2 regions of the Marinobacter sp. es.048 genome follow, and region 1 is predicted to be linked to the other one. Evidence: riboswitches for the same ligand, from Rfam matches in the RefSeq annotation. Region 1 holds a riboswitch; the other holds the start of a gene.
The links. A riboswitch is a leader RNA that binds a small molecule or an ion and turns the genes downstream of it on or off. The one in region 1 is predicted to bind cobalamin.
Positions count from the first base shown of each region.

Region 2: another riboswitch for cobalamin. It lies ahead of CFT65_RS02765 (ribonucleoside-diphosphate reductase subunit alpha); the one in region 1 lies ahead of CFT65_RS01445 (TonB-dependent receptor domain-containing protein).

Region 1 covers NZ_FYFA01000001.1:298,963-306,568, forward strand. Annotated here, with positions in the region: gene CFT65_RS01445 (TonB-dependent receptor domain-containing protein) at 1-1,703, opposite strand, end outside; cobalamin riboswitch at 1,838-2,061, opposite strand; gene CFT65_RS01450 (putative nucleotidyltransferase substrate binding domain-containing protein) at 2,182-4,056, shown strand; gene CFT65_RS01455 (3'-5' exonuclease) at 4,049-4,777, shown strand; gene msrB (peptide-methionine (R)-S-oxide reductase MsrB) at 4,830-6,062, opposite strand; gene CFT65_RS01465 (sensor histidine kinase) at 6,142-7,606, opposite strand, start outside.
Region 2 covers NZ_FYFA01000001.1:591,019-598,624, forward strand. Annotated here, with positions in the region: gene nhaB (sodium/proton antiporter NhaB) at 1-575, shown strand, start outside; gene CFT65_RS02755 (substrate-binding periplasmic protein) at 759-1,505, shown strand; gene CFT65_RS02760 (DUF3047 domain-containing protein) at 1,520-2,200, opposite strand; cobalamin riboswitch at 2,375-2,583, shown strand; gene CFT65_RS02765 (ribonucleoside-diphosphate reductase subunit alpha) at 2,780-5,545, shown strand; gene CFT65_RS02770 (ribonucleotide-diphosphate reductase subunit beta) at 5,665-6,723, shown strand; gene CFT65_RS02775 (substrate-binding periplasmic protein) at 6,798-7,606, shown strand, end outside.

The DNA of each region.
Region 1 (7,606 bases):
AGTACGTTATCCACGGTCAGCGATGCCCGCCAGCCCCGAGCCAGAATCTTGCTCGCTCTCAGGTCCCAGACGCCGAAACCAGGGATGCGTTCGCGCCCGATACCGAACAGGTCTTCGTACCGGTGACTCTCAGCGCGGAACGTGGTCCCGAAGCTCCAGGTATTGATCTCTTTGTCCAGGTCCAGCCGAACGGAGCGCTCTGCCCGTCGGGCCAGCTGTTGTCCGGCTTCCTTATCTTCGAAGTCGCCAGCGGAGGCCACAGCTTTCAGATACCAGCCGTCCTGCTGCCAGCCTGTGCTCAGCTCAACGCCTCTGAGCCGGGCTTCAGGGACACTTGTAGCCTGGTTCTGGGTTGGCAGGGAAAGGTCTTCAACGTCGCTCTGGTAAATAGCCAGATCCCAGAACCAGTTTACGTAGCGGCCTTCGATGCCGGTTTCGTAGCTGGTGGCTTCCTCGGGCTGAAGATCGGGATTGCCAAAGCCTGGAAAGTACAGATCGTTGAAGGAAGGCGCCTTGAACGAGGTTCCGGCATTGGCTCGAACCCGATGATGTGCGTCCAGCTTATAGCCAATCGCAGCGCCCCAGGTCTCTTCCGTTCCGTAGGCTTCGTTATCGTCACTACGCAGACTGAGGTGCACATCGGTCCGGCCAAAATTCAGCAGCGCCTGCCCGAAGAAAGCCTCATTGGACCGGCTGCTTTCCTCATAGGCGGTCGTGCTCTCGACTTTATCCACCAGATACTCCGCACCAAGCACGAATTCATGGGTGCCGGCGGTCAGCCAGTTCTCGATGCGCGAGCTGCGGGTGCGGGTGTTGAATACTCCGGAAAAGGCACTGAAATCTTCCAGCTCATCGCGAGAATCTGCCAGATGGAGCGATGTTCGCCAGTTGGCGGTGACTGGGACCTCAACATTGGCACCCGCTGTCTGGAAGCGAAAATCTTCCTCGCCACCCTCGTACTCGGTATTGCCTTTCGCGCTGAGGAAACTGAACCCCGCTGTTACGCCGTTATCAAAGGTATGGGATGCACTGGCAACGCCGGAGGTGTTGTCATAACCCTTGTCGTCCCCGTCTTCGATAACCGGCGCACCGTCAGTATGGAAGTAATTGGCGCCGATCGTGACACGGGTCTGGTCAGTCACCGAAGAGAAGCCGCCGCCATACTGCTGACTGTCGAAATTCCCGGCGCCTGCCTCTACCCAGCCACGATTTCCCTGGGATCTCGGCAGCGTGAACGCCTGGACAACACCACCAACGGCGTCAGCACCGTAAAGACTGCTACGACTACCGCGAACAATTTCTACCCGGTTCACCAGTTGCGGTGGCAGGAATTGCCAGGCCGGGCCACCAACTGTTGCGGAGCGGATCCTCACCCCATCCACAAGCAGCACGGTTGCATCGGAGGCGTGACCGCGCATGAACACACCGGTCTGCTTGCCGAAAGACCCGTTCTGGGAGACCGTTACGCCCGGCTGAGACTCGATAAGTTCTCGAAATTCTATGGGTTGCTGTCGCTGAATGTCCTCTTCGTCTACGACGGTAACCGAAGACAGGCTCTCACCAACGGTTTTCGGCCCCAGTGTCGCGGTAACCACAATGGGATCCAGGGCATCGAATTCTGGGGCAGACTGGGCCGAAACGGCCAACGGCAGGGCGGCCAGGGAAACGCCGGCCAGTAAAACAGGGTATGGAATTCTGAACATGAAGCTTGCTCCGCACTCCGCGCGCACCCGCACGGGAATCTGGGTTTTTTTGCGGAAAGGGAAATGAGGGCAGGCGGTAGACTGGTGTCAGGAAAGCGGAACCGGCATATCACCCACCCAGGTTGCCCACCGCAACATCGGGTGTTTTTCCAGGCCGGTCTCCGGGCTGACAGGCGGAACCCTCGGTTCCCGGGCAATCACCTTCCCATGTCGTGGCGACACAGTGGCGCAAAGATTGCCGTTGTCCTGCTTACCGTTGCGGGGGCAGCATCGGATTTGCACTGGCGTTACCAGGCTCACCGATTTCCCGTTTCACCCGTCGCGCTATGCGACGGACACCTGAAAAAGTGGGCCAAGGCTAGCAACCCCCGTTTAAGCGGTCAATGAAATCCATCAAAGGTGGACATGGCCGGAGGCCTCTGCCACTGCTATATTCCATGACTGACAACCACTTTTCTTTGGCAAAACCGGGAGTTTTATGCAGGCTGAGCTCATCGACATCCGCAATCACATGGCACAATATCCGCCGTTTGACGAGATGCCCGAGGAGCTGCTCGACAGGGTGGTTGGCGAAATAGAGGTTGTGTATTCCAAGGCCGGCAGCAAGGTCCTGGAACTGGGTGACCCGAGTAGCTGGCTCTTTTACGTGCGCAGTGGCGCCGTTGAAATCTATCGGCGAACCGGGGAGCTTTACAACCGGATCGGTGAAGGTGAGGTCTTCGGCCAGTTTGGCCTTCTGATGAACAGGAAGGTGCGTTTTCCAGCCAAAGCCATCGAAGACACCCTGCTATATAAGATCCCCCACGACACCTTCCAATATCTGTGGGAAAACGACGACAACTTCGCCGATTTCGTCGAGATTGAAGACCGCAGCCGCCTGCGCTCGGCTGTTTCCCGCCGGGAAAAGTCCAACGAACTGATGACCTCCAAAGTCACCCGGCTGATATCCCGCGAACCGGTGACGGCGCCCTGCACAGTCAGGCTTCAGGAAGCCGCCCGGATCATGACTGAAAACGGTGTTTCGGCGCTGCTGTTGATGGATGAGGAAGGCGAAAAACCTCGGCTCAAGGGCATCATCACCGACCGCGACCTGCGTACCCGGGCCCTCAGCGAAGCACTGGCCTCGGAAACCCCGATCAGCGAGATCATGTCTGAAGACTTGATCACCATCCGCTCGAACATGTTCATATTCGAGGCCATGCTCACCATGCTGCACAACAACGTGCACCATCTTCCGGTGATGGATCGGGATGAGGTTCGAGGCGTCATTGCGCTTTCCGATATCGTGAAATACGAGAGCCAGAGCAGCCTCTACCTAGTCAGTAACATATACCATCAGCAGGATGTCAAAGGCCTGAAGAAAATCAGCCTGGATGTGCGGGACAGCTTCGTGCGTATGGTGAACGAAGATGCCAACTCCCACATGATTGGCAGTGCCATGGCCGGTATCGGGCGCAGCTTTACCCAGCGTCTGCTGGAACTGGGCGAAGAGAAATTTGGACCACCGCCGGTTCCCTACTGCTTCATGGCGCTTGGCTCCATGGCCCGGGACGAGCAGCTGGTGGTCACCGACCAGGACAACGCCATGATCCTGGACGACAGCTTTGTGCCAGAGGCCCACGATGAGTACTTCCGGGTGCTGGCGAAGTTCGTCAGCGATGGACTGGCCGAGTGTGGCTACTCCTACTGTACCGGCGACATCATGGCCACAAACCAGAAATGGCGGCAGCCTCTGAGCGTCTGGAAGGGCTATTTCACCGACTGGATCGAGAATCCGAAGGCCGAAGCCCTGCTTAACAGCAACATTTTCTTTGATCTGGACGGCATCTACGGCGAGACCGAATTTGCCGAGCAGTTGAAAACACTAGTGGCCGAGAAAGCCAGTAACAGTCAGCGTTTTCTTGCCATGATGGCCCGCAACGCCCTGAACCGGACGCCGCCCATTGGTTTCTTCCGAACCTTTGTGCTTGAGGAAGATGGCAAACAGCAGAAAACCTTTAACCTGAAACGTCGCGGAACCGCACCGCTGTCTGACCTGATCCGGATCCATGCCCTGGCCTGTCAATCCCGGGCACAGAATTCCTTTGAACGCCTCAAGGCCATCGGCAACACCAAACTCCTGATGGAAGACGATCTTGGCAACCTGAGAGATGCCCTCGAGTTCATTTCCATTGTCCGGATCCGGCACCAGGCCCTGGCGATTGAAGCCGGGCGCGAGCCAGACAACAATGTTCGTCCAGAAGACCTTTCGCCTTTCGAGAGAAGCCACCTCAAGGATGCGTTCCAGGTGGTCAACAACGCTCAGAAATTCCTGAGATTCCGTTACAACGCCCAGGTGGCCCGTAATGTCTGATGCCTCTTCTGGCGAGCCTTCCATTCAAAGCTTGCCGTGGCCAGAGCAATACCAGGCCCTGGCCAAACAGAGCAAATCACCGATCCTGAAAGCGTTTTATGAGAGCGGCTGTCCCTCACCCGACACGCCCATCTCAGAGGTGCGGATGCTGGCCATTGATTTCGAGACCACGGGGCTTGATGCCAGCCAGCACTCCATTGTCAGCATCGGTCTGGTGCCCTTCACCCTGGACGGTATCCAGCTGGCCGAAGCACGGCACTGGGTGGTGCGCCCGAAACTACCCCTACACCAGACTTCAGTGACCATTCATGGCATCACCCACAGCGACATCGATAAAGCGCCTGACCTGGAAGATATCCTGAGAGAGTTGTTTAGCTATCTGAATGGCCGCATCCCGGTGGTGCATTACCGGAATATCGAGCGTTCGTTCCTGGATGTGGCCCTGCGTTGGCGACTCGGCGAGGGCATACGGTTTCCGGTTCTTGATACGATGGCCATCGAAGCTCACCTGCATCCGGATCGCAACCCTTCCCGGTGGCAACGACTGATGGGCAAGAAGTCGGTATCAATCCGGTTGGCCGACAGCCGGCTGCGTTATGGGCTGCCCCATTACGCAGCCCATAACGCCCTGATTGATGCAATTGCCACGGCGGAGTTGTTGCAGGCGCAGGTGCTGCACCACTTCAGCCGGGAGACCCGGGTGGCGGATCTCTGGCTGTAGTGTGAGTGAGACTGTCGGATTACGCTTCGCTAATCCGACCTACTGCAGCAAGTCATTGACTTGCCATGTCGGTTTTCGGCTTGACGTCGTCAATCCACTTGCCATAGCCGGCCTCTTCCATGTCCTCCAGGGGGATAAAGTCCATCGCCGCAGAGTTCATGCAGTAGCGCAACCCGGTCGGCGCGGGACCATCGTTAAAGACATGACCCAGGTGGGAATCCCCGTGGGTACTGCGGATTTCCGTCCGGCTCATGAAGAACGAGTTGTCCTCAAGTTCCACCACAGCCTCTGGCGTGATGGGCCGGGTAAAGCTGGGCCAGCCGGTACCGGATTTGTACTTGTCCCGCGATGAGAACAGCGGCTCGCCCGAGACAATATCCACGTAAAGCCCTGACTTCTTGTTGTCCCAGTACTTGTTATTGAACGCCGGCTCGGTGCCGTCTTCCTGGGTGACCTCGTACTGCATATCGGTCAAACGCTGCCTCAGGACATCCTGAGCTGGCTTTTCAAAGCTTTCCGGATCAAAGCCACTGCCCATCTGACCGGGTTCTGTGCTGGCGCTTTCATCGCCCACCAGGTCGTCACTGGCATCTACCGTGGCCATCTCCTGGAACCGGGTGTAATCGAGCTCGTAATCTTCGCCATACACCTTCTCGATAAACTGATAGCGACCAGAGTTGAAGGTGTAAAAGTTGTAGCGCACCGGATTCTTGTCGTAATAGTCTTGGTGATACTCCTCGGCCGGGTAGAATTTCTCGAATGGCACGATTTCGATCACTACAGGCTTCTCGTACACTCCGGAAGCCTCCAACTCTGCAACAGCCGCTTCGGCCAGGCGCTTCTGCTCAGCGTTATGGTAGAAAATAGCGGGTCGATATTGCTGGCCTCGGTCCACAAACTGGCCCTGATTATCGGTCGGGTCCATCATCCGCCAGAGCGCCTGCAACAAACCCTCATATGTCATTTCGTTCGGGTCGTAATAGACCTGTACCGCTTCGGTATGGCCAGTCTGCCCCGAGGCAACTTGCTTATAGGAAGGACTTGCCTCTTCCCCACCGGAATAGCCCGAGACGACTTCTACCACGCCCGGCACCCGTTTCTCGTATCCGGCCTCGACACACCAGAAACAACCGCCAGCAAAGGTTGCGACGGCCAGACCCGGTTGATCCGGTGCGTATTTGCTCATCTGCGACTCCGATTTCTCGGCAACCGCATAGCTGGTGAACAAACCGGCCGCAGAGACAAGCGCCAGTGCCGAAAATATACCAACAATCTTACGTTTCATCAGACTTCTCCTTTACGTGATTCCATTCCTACAGCGTAGGGTCGCGGATTCACGAAAACGTTCACCAGGTGTTACGAATTCATAACGCTGTGGATTTTTCGCCGCCCGGCCCGGAACTGTCGCCGGCCAGAGGCAGCCAGACGCTGAAAACGGCGCCATCGGCATTGCGGACAGAGAGTTTCCCCTGCTGAAGTGAAACCATTCTCTGGGCAATGGCGAGCCCAAGCCCGGCATGCCCCGTCCTGGAGGCGCCTGAGGCCTGGTAAAAGGGTTCGAAGACGTGTTCCAGGTCCGCATCATCGATGCCAGGGCCAGCGTCCGCGACGGTAATCTCCACACCGCCGTCCCGTTCGGCAACGCTCAGTGTGATCTCCGTGTCCTGTGGCGAATGACTGATGGCATTGCTGATCAGGTTATCCAATACCCGCTCGGTCATGGCGATATCCGCCAGCACCCTGACCGGTGCCACGGAGACAATCGACAGGGCAACGCCGGCACGCTCTGCCTCGGGATGGTGTTTCTGCACCACATCATGCAGGAGTTCGGCAACCACAAACGGTTCCGTCTTCGGCTGTTTTTCCCGGGCATCCAGTGCCGCAAGCTCAAACAGTTCTTCCACCAGGCGACCAAGCCGGTGGCTTTCGGTCAGGGCAACATCCAGGAAACGTGCCCGCTCCTCGGCGGCGAGCGTGTCCTGTTTCATACGCAAGGCTTCGATATAACCCTGGATGGATGCCAGTGGCGTTCTCAGGTCATGGGAGACTTGGGCGACCAGCTGCCGGCGCTGGGCATCCTTGTGTTTCAGAAGGTCCAGCTGGGCAACAATCCGCTGAGCCATCTGATCAAACCTGGCGGCCAGGTAATCAATGTCATCGCCTTTGCCGGAAATCGCCACCGTGCTCTCTGGAGACATGCCGCGTTCGAAGGATTCCACCCGTTCGGTCAGCCGCGACAGCCGACGTGTCAACAGTCGGAAAAACACCAGCCCGGCCAGGAGTCCGACAAACAGGCTCACCGCCAGCGCACCTGCGCCCAACTGCAGGAGACGGTTACTGTGCACCATGCTCTCGGCCAGATCGTATTCCTCGCCCCTCAGAACAACGTACAGATAGCCCGTTGGGTTGTCTGCTGATGGCACCGGCGTTACCGAGAAGACTTTTCGCCGGTCATGGCTGCGCGGGTCATCGCCGGGCAGCGGATAGGCTTCGGGGGTTTCGAGCAGTGTTCTGATGGGGGCCAGGGACACCCGGTTGCGCTTGATCTTGTTCGGATCCGCGGAGTAGGACAGGATGTTGCCGTCGGTATCCAGAAGATAGATCTCAATACTGGGGTTGATCGTCATGTACAGTTCAAAAAGCTGCTTCAGGGCGTCGCGATTGAGTTCACCATCGGTTACCAGGTTTCGGTCAGACACCAGATTGCGGGCAAGATCCCGGTTCAGTTGCTGGTTAACCGCTGCCGAGTATTCTCTAACCGAAGCCAGACTCAGAAAGGTGAAGAGCCCCCCCACCACAAGCAGTAGCAGGAACAGACCAATGGCCAGC
Region 2 (7,606 bases), 290 kb from region 1:
CAATTCTGGTGGTGGGCCTGGCTTTCCACCTGGCCGAGGTCGGCCTCATTGGCCTGCTGGTGATCATCCTGATTACCTCATTTACCGGCGTCACCGACGAGCATCAAATAGGAAAAGCCTTTCAGGAATCCCTGCCGTTCACCTCCCTGCTTGTGGTGTTTTTCGCAGTGGTTGCAGTGATCCATGAACAGCACCTGTTCAAGCCGATCATTGACTATGTGCTGTCGCTTCCCGAAGCCCGTCAGCCGGGAATGTTCTTTATCGCTAATGGCGTGCTCTCGATGATCAGCGATAACGTGTTCGTGGCCACCGTGTACATCAGTGAGGTGAAGCAGGCCCTGGATGCCGGCGCTATCAGCTATGAGCATTTCCAGAAGCTGGCGGTTGCCATCAACACCGGCACCAATCTCCCCAGTGTCGCGACCCCGAATGGCCAGGCGGCTTTCCTGTTCCTGCTGACGTCTGCGATCGCGCCGCTGGTTCGATTGTCCTACGGCAAGATGGTGATTATGGCGTTCCCTTACATGCTGGTGATGGGTGGTGTAGGCCTGTACATGGTTATTAACTATATTTGACGTTCTGTTCGGATTTTTGCGGGCGGTGTCAGTGCAGATTTGCCCGGGTCTGTTAATCTTTGTCTAAACAGAGTCAACAATAATACGGATTCCATGCTCAGAAACTGCTCAGGCCATGCTTGTCCAAGGTATACAGCTATGCGTTTTGTTGGCGCCCGGCTTTGGATATTGCTAGCAGTTTTATTGTTTACTTCTGCCTCCTTTGCGGAGCCGGAATCCGCCGACAAAACTCTCCGCATTGCCTATGTAGAGTTCCCCCCCATTACATACCAGGCCAGCGATGGCACCGCTGCTGGCAGTTTTATAGAGCTTACCCGGAAGATCGTTGTGGAGGCGGGTTACGAACCGGAATTTCTCTTCTTGCCCATCAGCCGGGTATACCTGTATCTGCGCAACGGTCGGATTGACGTATGGCCAGGTTCCGCCAACGTTCCTGCTCTTAACGGTGAAGTTCTCGAGACCTGGGTCACTCCCCTCGCGACCCAGCTTAGCGCCTGGTATTTGGAGGGAACCGAACCACTCATTCATTTTGATCAACTACAGGGTAAGACCGTCATCACGATTGGCGGATACACCTATGGAGGGCTCTTATACTGGCTGGAGGCGGAAGGCTCGATTGACGTCACCGAAGCACCAAACTATCGGGCTGCTCTGGAAATGCTCAAGCTTGGCCGCGGGCATTACCTGTTTGGCCATCGAGATCCGGTTCTGGAAACACTGACCATGCCCAAAGACGACAAAATTCGTGAATCGGAGATCCGTTTGAGGAATCTGACCTGGCTGTTTTCGCTTGCCAATCCCCGGGCAGCGATACTGCGCGAAGAGTTCGATGATGCCTATATCCGTTTGGCTGAAAAGGGTGAAGTACCCCCGATCCGAAAGTTCGGAGAGAGCTTTGTGATTCCGGGCTTGCCCGAAAAATATCGGTAGCAAGCCCAAGTGGCTCAGGAATCGGGATTGAGGCGGATATCCCCGTACCAGGCGGTCGCTTTTTCCCCGGTGTTGTCTGAATCCGACATAATGGCAATACCCACCACCGGAGGTGGTTCCTCGCCAAAAGCTTCCCGGTAGTCAGCCATGATGTCCCGTTCCACAGTGACCCATTCCCCAACCTTTTCTGATCCGGAATTCACCGCGATCATCATGGTTTTTTCGGTGTATGGATTGGGTACGATCTCGCCCTCTGCGAGGGTATTGGCCCAGATGTAGTTCAGGGCGTTGCCCGGTAAAGACTCGCCGAACAATACTTCAACCGTTTTCCGTTTTGCGCGCTCGAAAAAGCCGGCCTTCTCGGGCTGAAACTCGAACGCAACGTAGATTCTGGCGGGATAGTCGTCACCGGACTTTTGCCGGGCATTGCCGTTTTCGAATACATTCGAGACCTTCCAGCGCCATTGCAGAATCATAGAACCGGTGGGCTCCAGTCTTACCCGTGCGATCAGGCCCGACGCTCCGCCCTCCGTGGTCGCCCGCACAACCTGCTGACCGTCCTCGGTTGTCAGTTCATAGCGGCTGAGCTGGTCGATCTTGGGGAATTCCAGAGGTTCCCAGCCATCGTTGAGAGACTGCATCTGGGAGAAGGGAGTCAAGGCTGCCTCTTGTGACGCGACGGGCGTAACGAGCATGAAAGAAACGAGGAGCGGGCCCCAGATTCGTTTGTATCCGACCTTCTCCATAGTGCCTCTCCTCTTATCAGGGCGTTTCCGTTGCAGACAGATGTTTTACCGGAAAGTGCCTTGTCCTGTAAAAGCTACCCGTATATAGTGTTTTCATCCTTGGTTAAATACTAGATGTAGTGATCAGTGCGTAACCAGCTCGGTCAGTACGTGATCACTTCAAACATTTTGGTATCGGGAATCCGGTGAGACTCCGGAACTGACGCGCAGCGGTATTGGGGAACAAGCACGGCATTACGACACTGGTTGAGACCGGGAAGTCGCCGAGCGAGGCCGAATCGAACGATTCACGCCCCTGAGTCCGAAGACCTGCCAGGGAGAAAGAACTGCACCTTCGCGACTCAGGGTGAGCAGACCGGACTCAGGCCAGACCCGTAGGTCGGATTAGCGAAGCGTAATCCGACACCTCTGTTTGCGCCAGGCCGCCTTTGTCGGATTACGCTTCGCTAATCCGACCTACGGTGGCGCTCCGTTTCTCTGCCTACGCGATGGTGAAAGGAATTCAACGCGTATTCAGGAGAACACCACATGTCCGCCTCAGCACTGGCCGAACCTCGGCCAACCTCCCTCACCGATACCGAAACCCTCCAGGTCATCAAACGCAACGGCACCCTCGTGGGTTTCGACCCGTCGAAGATCAGCATCGCCGTGACCAAAGCCTTCCTCGCTGTTGAGGGTGACAATGCCGCCGGTTCCGCTCGTATCAACGATGCGGTGCACCGGGTCACGGAACAGGTCATTCAGGCCATCAGTCGACGCCTGAAAGCAGGCGGCAAGGTGCATATTGAAGACATCCAGGACCAGGTCGAGCTTGCCCTGATGCGGGCCGAGGAGCAGAAGGTCGCCCGCGCCTATGTGCTCTATCGGGAGGAGCATGCTCGCCAGCGTGCGATCGACGAGCCGGTGGAAGCTCACCCACACCTCACCGTGAAAAAAGCCAGCGGCGAAACCGCGCCTCTGGATCTGGGTTTGATGAAGCTCCAGGTCGAACAGGCCGCGACCGGGCTGGAAGGTATTGACGGCGACTCACTGGTGCAGGATGCCCTGACCAACCTTTACGACGGCATCGCCGAAGAGGACGTGCTGTCCGCCCTGGTGATGACCGCGCGCAGCCGGATTGAGCGAGAGCCTGACTACAGCGCGGTTACCGCCCGTTTGCTGCTGGAGCAGCTGCGCCTGGAAAACGCGTTGGCCCTGGACCTGCAGCGGGACTTGCCGCTGGCAGAGCTTTATCCACAGGCGCTTGAATCATTCATCCACGCCGGTATCCGTTATGAACTCCTGGATGAAGCTCTGGCCGCTTTCGATCTGGAGCGCCTTGGCGCTGCGCTGAAGCCAGAGCGTGACCTGCAATTTGGCTTCCTGGGCCTGCAAACCCTGTACGACCGTTACTTCCTGCACTGGAACAAGGCTCGCCTGGAATTGCCCCAAGTATTCTTTATGCGCGTGGCCATGGGCCTGGCCCTGCGGGAAGACGATCCGAATGCCCGCGCCATCGAGTTCTACAACCTGTTGTCGTCCTTTGACTACATGGCATCCACGCCCACGTTGTTTAATAGCGGCACCCGCCATTCCCAGCTGTCTTCCTGCTACCTGACCACTGTGGGTGATGACCTGGAAGACATCTACGGTGCCATCCGCGACAACGCCATGCTGTCGAAATGGGCTGGCGGCCTGGGCAACGACTGGACCCCGGTGCGCGCGCTCGGCTCCCACATCAAGGGGACCAACGGCCAGAGCCAGGGCGTAGTGCCGTTCCTGAAAGTGGTGAACGACACTGCCGTGGCGGTGAACCAGGGTGGCAAGCGCAAAGGCGCTGTATGCGCCTACCTGGAAAGCTGGCATCTGGATATTGAAGAGTTTCTGGAGCTGCGCAAGAACACCGGCGACGAGCGCCGCCGCACCCACGACATGAACACCGCCAACTGGGTGCCGGACCTGCTGATCGAACGCATGCGCAAAGACCGTGACTGGACCCTGTTCTCCCCGAGCGATGCGCCGGATCTGCACGACCTGTACGGCAACGCCTTCCGTGAACGCTACGAGCATTACGAAGCGCTGGCGGAGCAGGGCAGGATCAAGCTGTTCAGGAAAATCCCGGCCAAGCAGCTCTGGCGCAAGATGCTCACCGTGCTATTCGAAACCGGGCACCCCTGGATTACCTTCAAGGACCCCTGCAACCTGCGCTCGCCCCAGCAGCACCGGGGTGTGGTACACAGCTCCAACCTGTGCACGGAAATCACCCTGAACATCAGTGCCGATGAAATTGCCGTGTGCAACCTGGGTTCCGTAAACCTTGCGGCTCATATCGCCAACGGCGAGCTGGATGTGCAGCGTCTGGAACAAACGGTGAACACCGCTGTGCGCATGCTCGATAACGTTATCGACATCAACTACTACGCCGTGCCCCAGGCCCGCAATTCCAACCGGAAACATCGCCCGGTCGGTCTTGGCCTGATGGGGTTCCAGGATGCGCTCTATCAATTGGGCCTGCCGTATTCCAGCCCGGAAGCGGTGGAGTTTGCCGACCTTGCCATGGAGCAGCTCAGCTACTTCGCCATTCGCGCCTCAGCCACGCTGGCGGGTGAGCGAGGTGCTTACGAGACTTATGAAGGTTCTCTCTGGCAGCAGGGCATCCTGCCTATCGACTCGATCGACCTGCTGAAGGAAAACCGCAGGGAAGGGGATCTGTCCATCAACAACAACGCTCGCCTGGACTGGTCGCCGGTGCGTGACCTCATCGCCAAGAACGGCATGCGGAACAGCAATGTGATGGCGATTGCGCCCACAGCCACCATCTCCAACATCGTGGGCGTGTCCCAGTCCATCGAGCCGGCGTATCAGAACCTGTTCGTGAAATCGAACCTCTCCGGAGAATTCACCGTGGTCAATCCTTCCCTGGTTCGGGACCTCAAGGCCGAAGGCCTGTGGGACAACGTGATGGTGAATGACCTCAAATACTTCGACGGGTCCGTGCAGCAGATCGACCGTATTCCGGTTGAATTGAAGGCCCGCTACGCCACCGCCTTCGAGATCGATGCGAGATGGCTGGTGGAGGCCGCCGCAAGGCGCCAGAAATGGCTCGATCAGGCCCAGAGCCTCAACCTGTACATGGCAGAGCCCAGCGGCAAAAAGCTTGATGCCCTCTACCAGCTGGCCTGGGAGCGTGGGCTGAAAACCACCTATTACCTGCGCTCCCTGGGTGCCACCGGCGCGGAAAAAACTGCGCCGGTGTCAGCACCACAGCCACAAGTGTGCAGCATCGATGAGCCGGACTGCGAGGCATGCCAGTAGCTACCCGTAGGTCGGATTAGCAAAGCGTAATCCGACAACCGAGCCAGAATTCACCAAACACAGTCGGATTACGCTTCGCTAATCCGACCTACGATGAACCGAATTCAGAGGTAAGAGGCATGCTCAACTGGGACGACGAACCAAAAACTGAATCCAGGGCGGCGCATCCCGGCGCCCCGGCCCCCGTGAATGTCGACGACAAACGTGTCATCAACGGCGAAACCGACATCAACCAGCTGGCGCCATTCAAGTATCCCTGGGCCTGGGAGTACTTCATGAACGCGAACAAGAACCACTGGACCCCCCTGGATGTGAACATGGCCCAGGACGTTCATGACTATCATCACCGGCTGACAGCTCCGGAAAAGCACGTCTATGAGAATGTGCTGGCCTACCTCACCACCTCCGATATCCTTGCCATGCGCAACATCGGGCTCGCGGTGATGGAAAAGATGAGTGCGCCGGAGCTACAGATCTACCAGGCCCGGCAGGTCTATGAAGAAGCCATGCACACCTGGGCCTACCAGCACTGCATCGAAACCCTGAACCTGGACCAGAGCGAGATCTACAACCGCTATCGTGTGGTGCCCGCGATCAACGGTAAGATCCAGATCGCTAACCGCCGGCTGGATGCCGCCATGCGCCCGGACATGAGCCTGCGCAACAAGGACGACCTGCAGGAATTCATCATGTCCTACCTGTTTTTCGCCGCGGTGTTCGAGGGTACCTGGTTCTACAACGGTTTCAGCCCCATCTTCGCTCTGCAGCGCCGGGGCCTGATGCGTGGTACGGGTGAGCAACTGCAGTACATTCTGCGGGACGAGGCCATGCATTTCTCCTTTGGCCTGAAGGTGGTGAACCAGATCGTGGAGGAGGAGAACATTACCTTTGACCCGAAGGCTGTGCGTGAGATGTGGGACGAATCCGAAGCCGCTGAGAAGGCCTATGCGAACTACATTCTGCGGGATCCGATACTCGGTTATTCCGCGGAATACCACAGCGAGCAGTTCCGCTTCGTGGCGAATCGCCGTGCCCGTACCGTGGGTCTGGAGGAGCCGTTCCCGGGCGCGAAGAACGTCTCGCCATGGCTGGACGAGCAGGCCAACCTGCGCAAGGAGAAGAACTTTTTTGAAACCCGGGTAATCGAATACCAGACGGGAGCCCAGCTTGAGTGGTAGACCCGCCCGAACGGCCTGAGCTATGCGCCCTGAGCCTGCATGAACTGATACCCTGGGCAGGGCGTATAACCTGGATGGTGGCCGTTGAGGTTGCTGGTAACCTTCGGCTATTGTCTCGCAAGCGCCATGATGACAGGCTCAAACAAGCGGAGAGTTTCCCAGAGGTAGCCTTGGTGAATAGACATCTTTTGTATGGATTTGCGTCGCCGTTGTGCCTCGGTTTACTGGTTGCGTTCCTAGCTTTGCCGCGTGTCTCGATGGCACAAAGCAAACTGACATTCGCTTTCGGCGAAGAATCACCCCCTTACAGTTTCTCGCTTGGCGACAAGGCCGGCGGCCTGTTTCCTGAGTTGGTTCGGCTGACGTTCAGTTCTATCCCCGGCTACACCATGCAAAGCGCGGTGATGCCCTGGTCGAGGGCGCAGTACAACGTCAGGCTGGGCCTCACCGACGGCCTTCTCACCTATCCGTCGAAGGAGCGACAGAACTACGCAGTCTTTTCAGCGATACCGCTCTTCAATCAGGATTATGGCCATCTGGTTTACTCGGCTGAAAACCCCAACATAGGCCTGATCGAATCGGCGACCAGCTTTTCTGACTTGTCCAGACTGAAGGTGATCGTTGAGAAGGGTTCCAAATGGGAAGAGGAAAATATCCCCGATTATCTGGAGCGGGTGCCGGGCCGAGACATGCATACGATGATGCATCTTCTTATGCTACGCAAAGCCGGAGATTTTTTGGTGCTGCCCGCTGAAGACGCCCGATTCATCGCTCGAAAACTGGGCTACTCGGAAAAGCTTGAAGTTCGCAATGTCGATTTTATTCCGAATTCCCTGATCCCTTTTCACATTGGCGTTTCGCGGGAGCTTCCGTCTGCCATGAA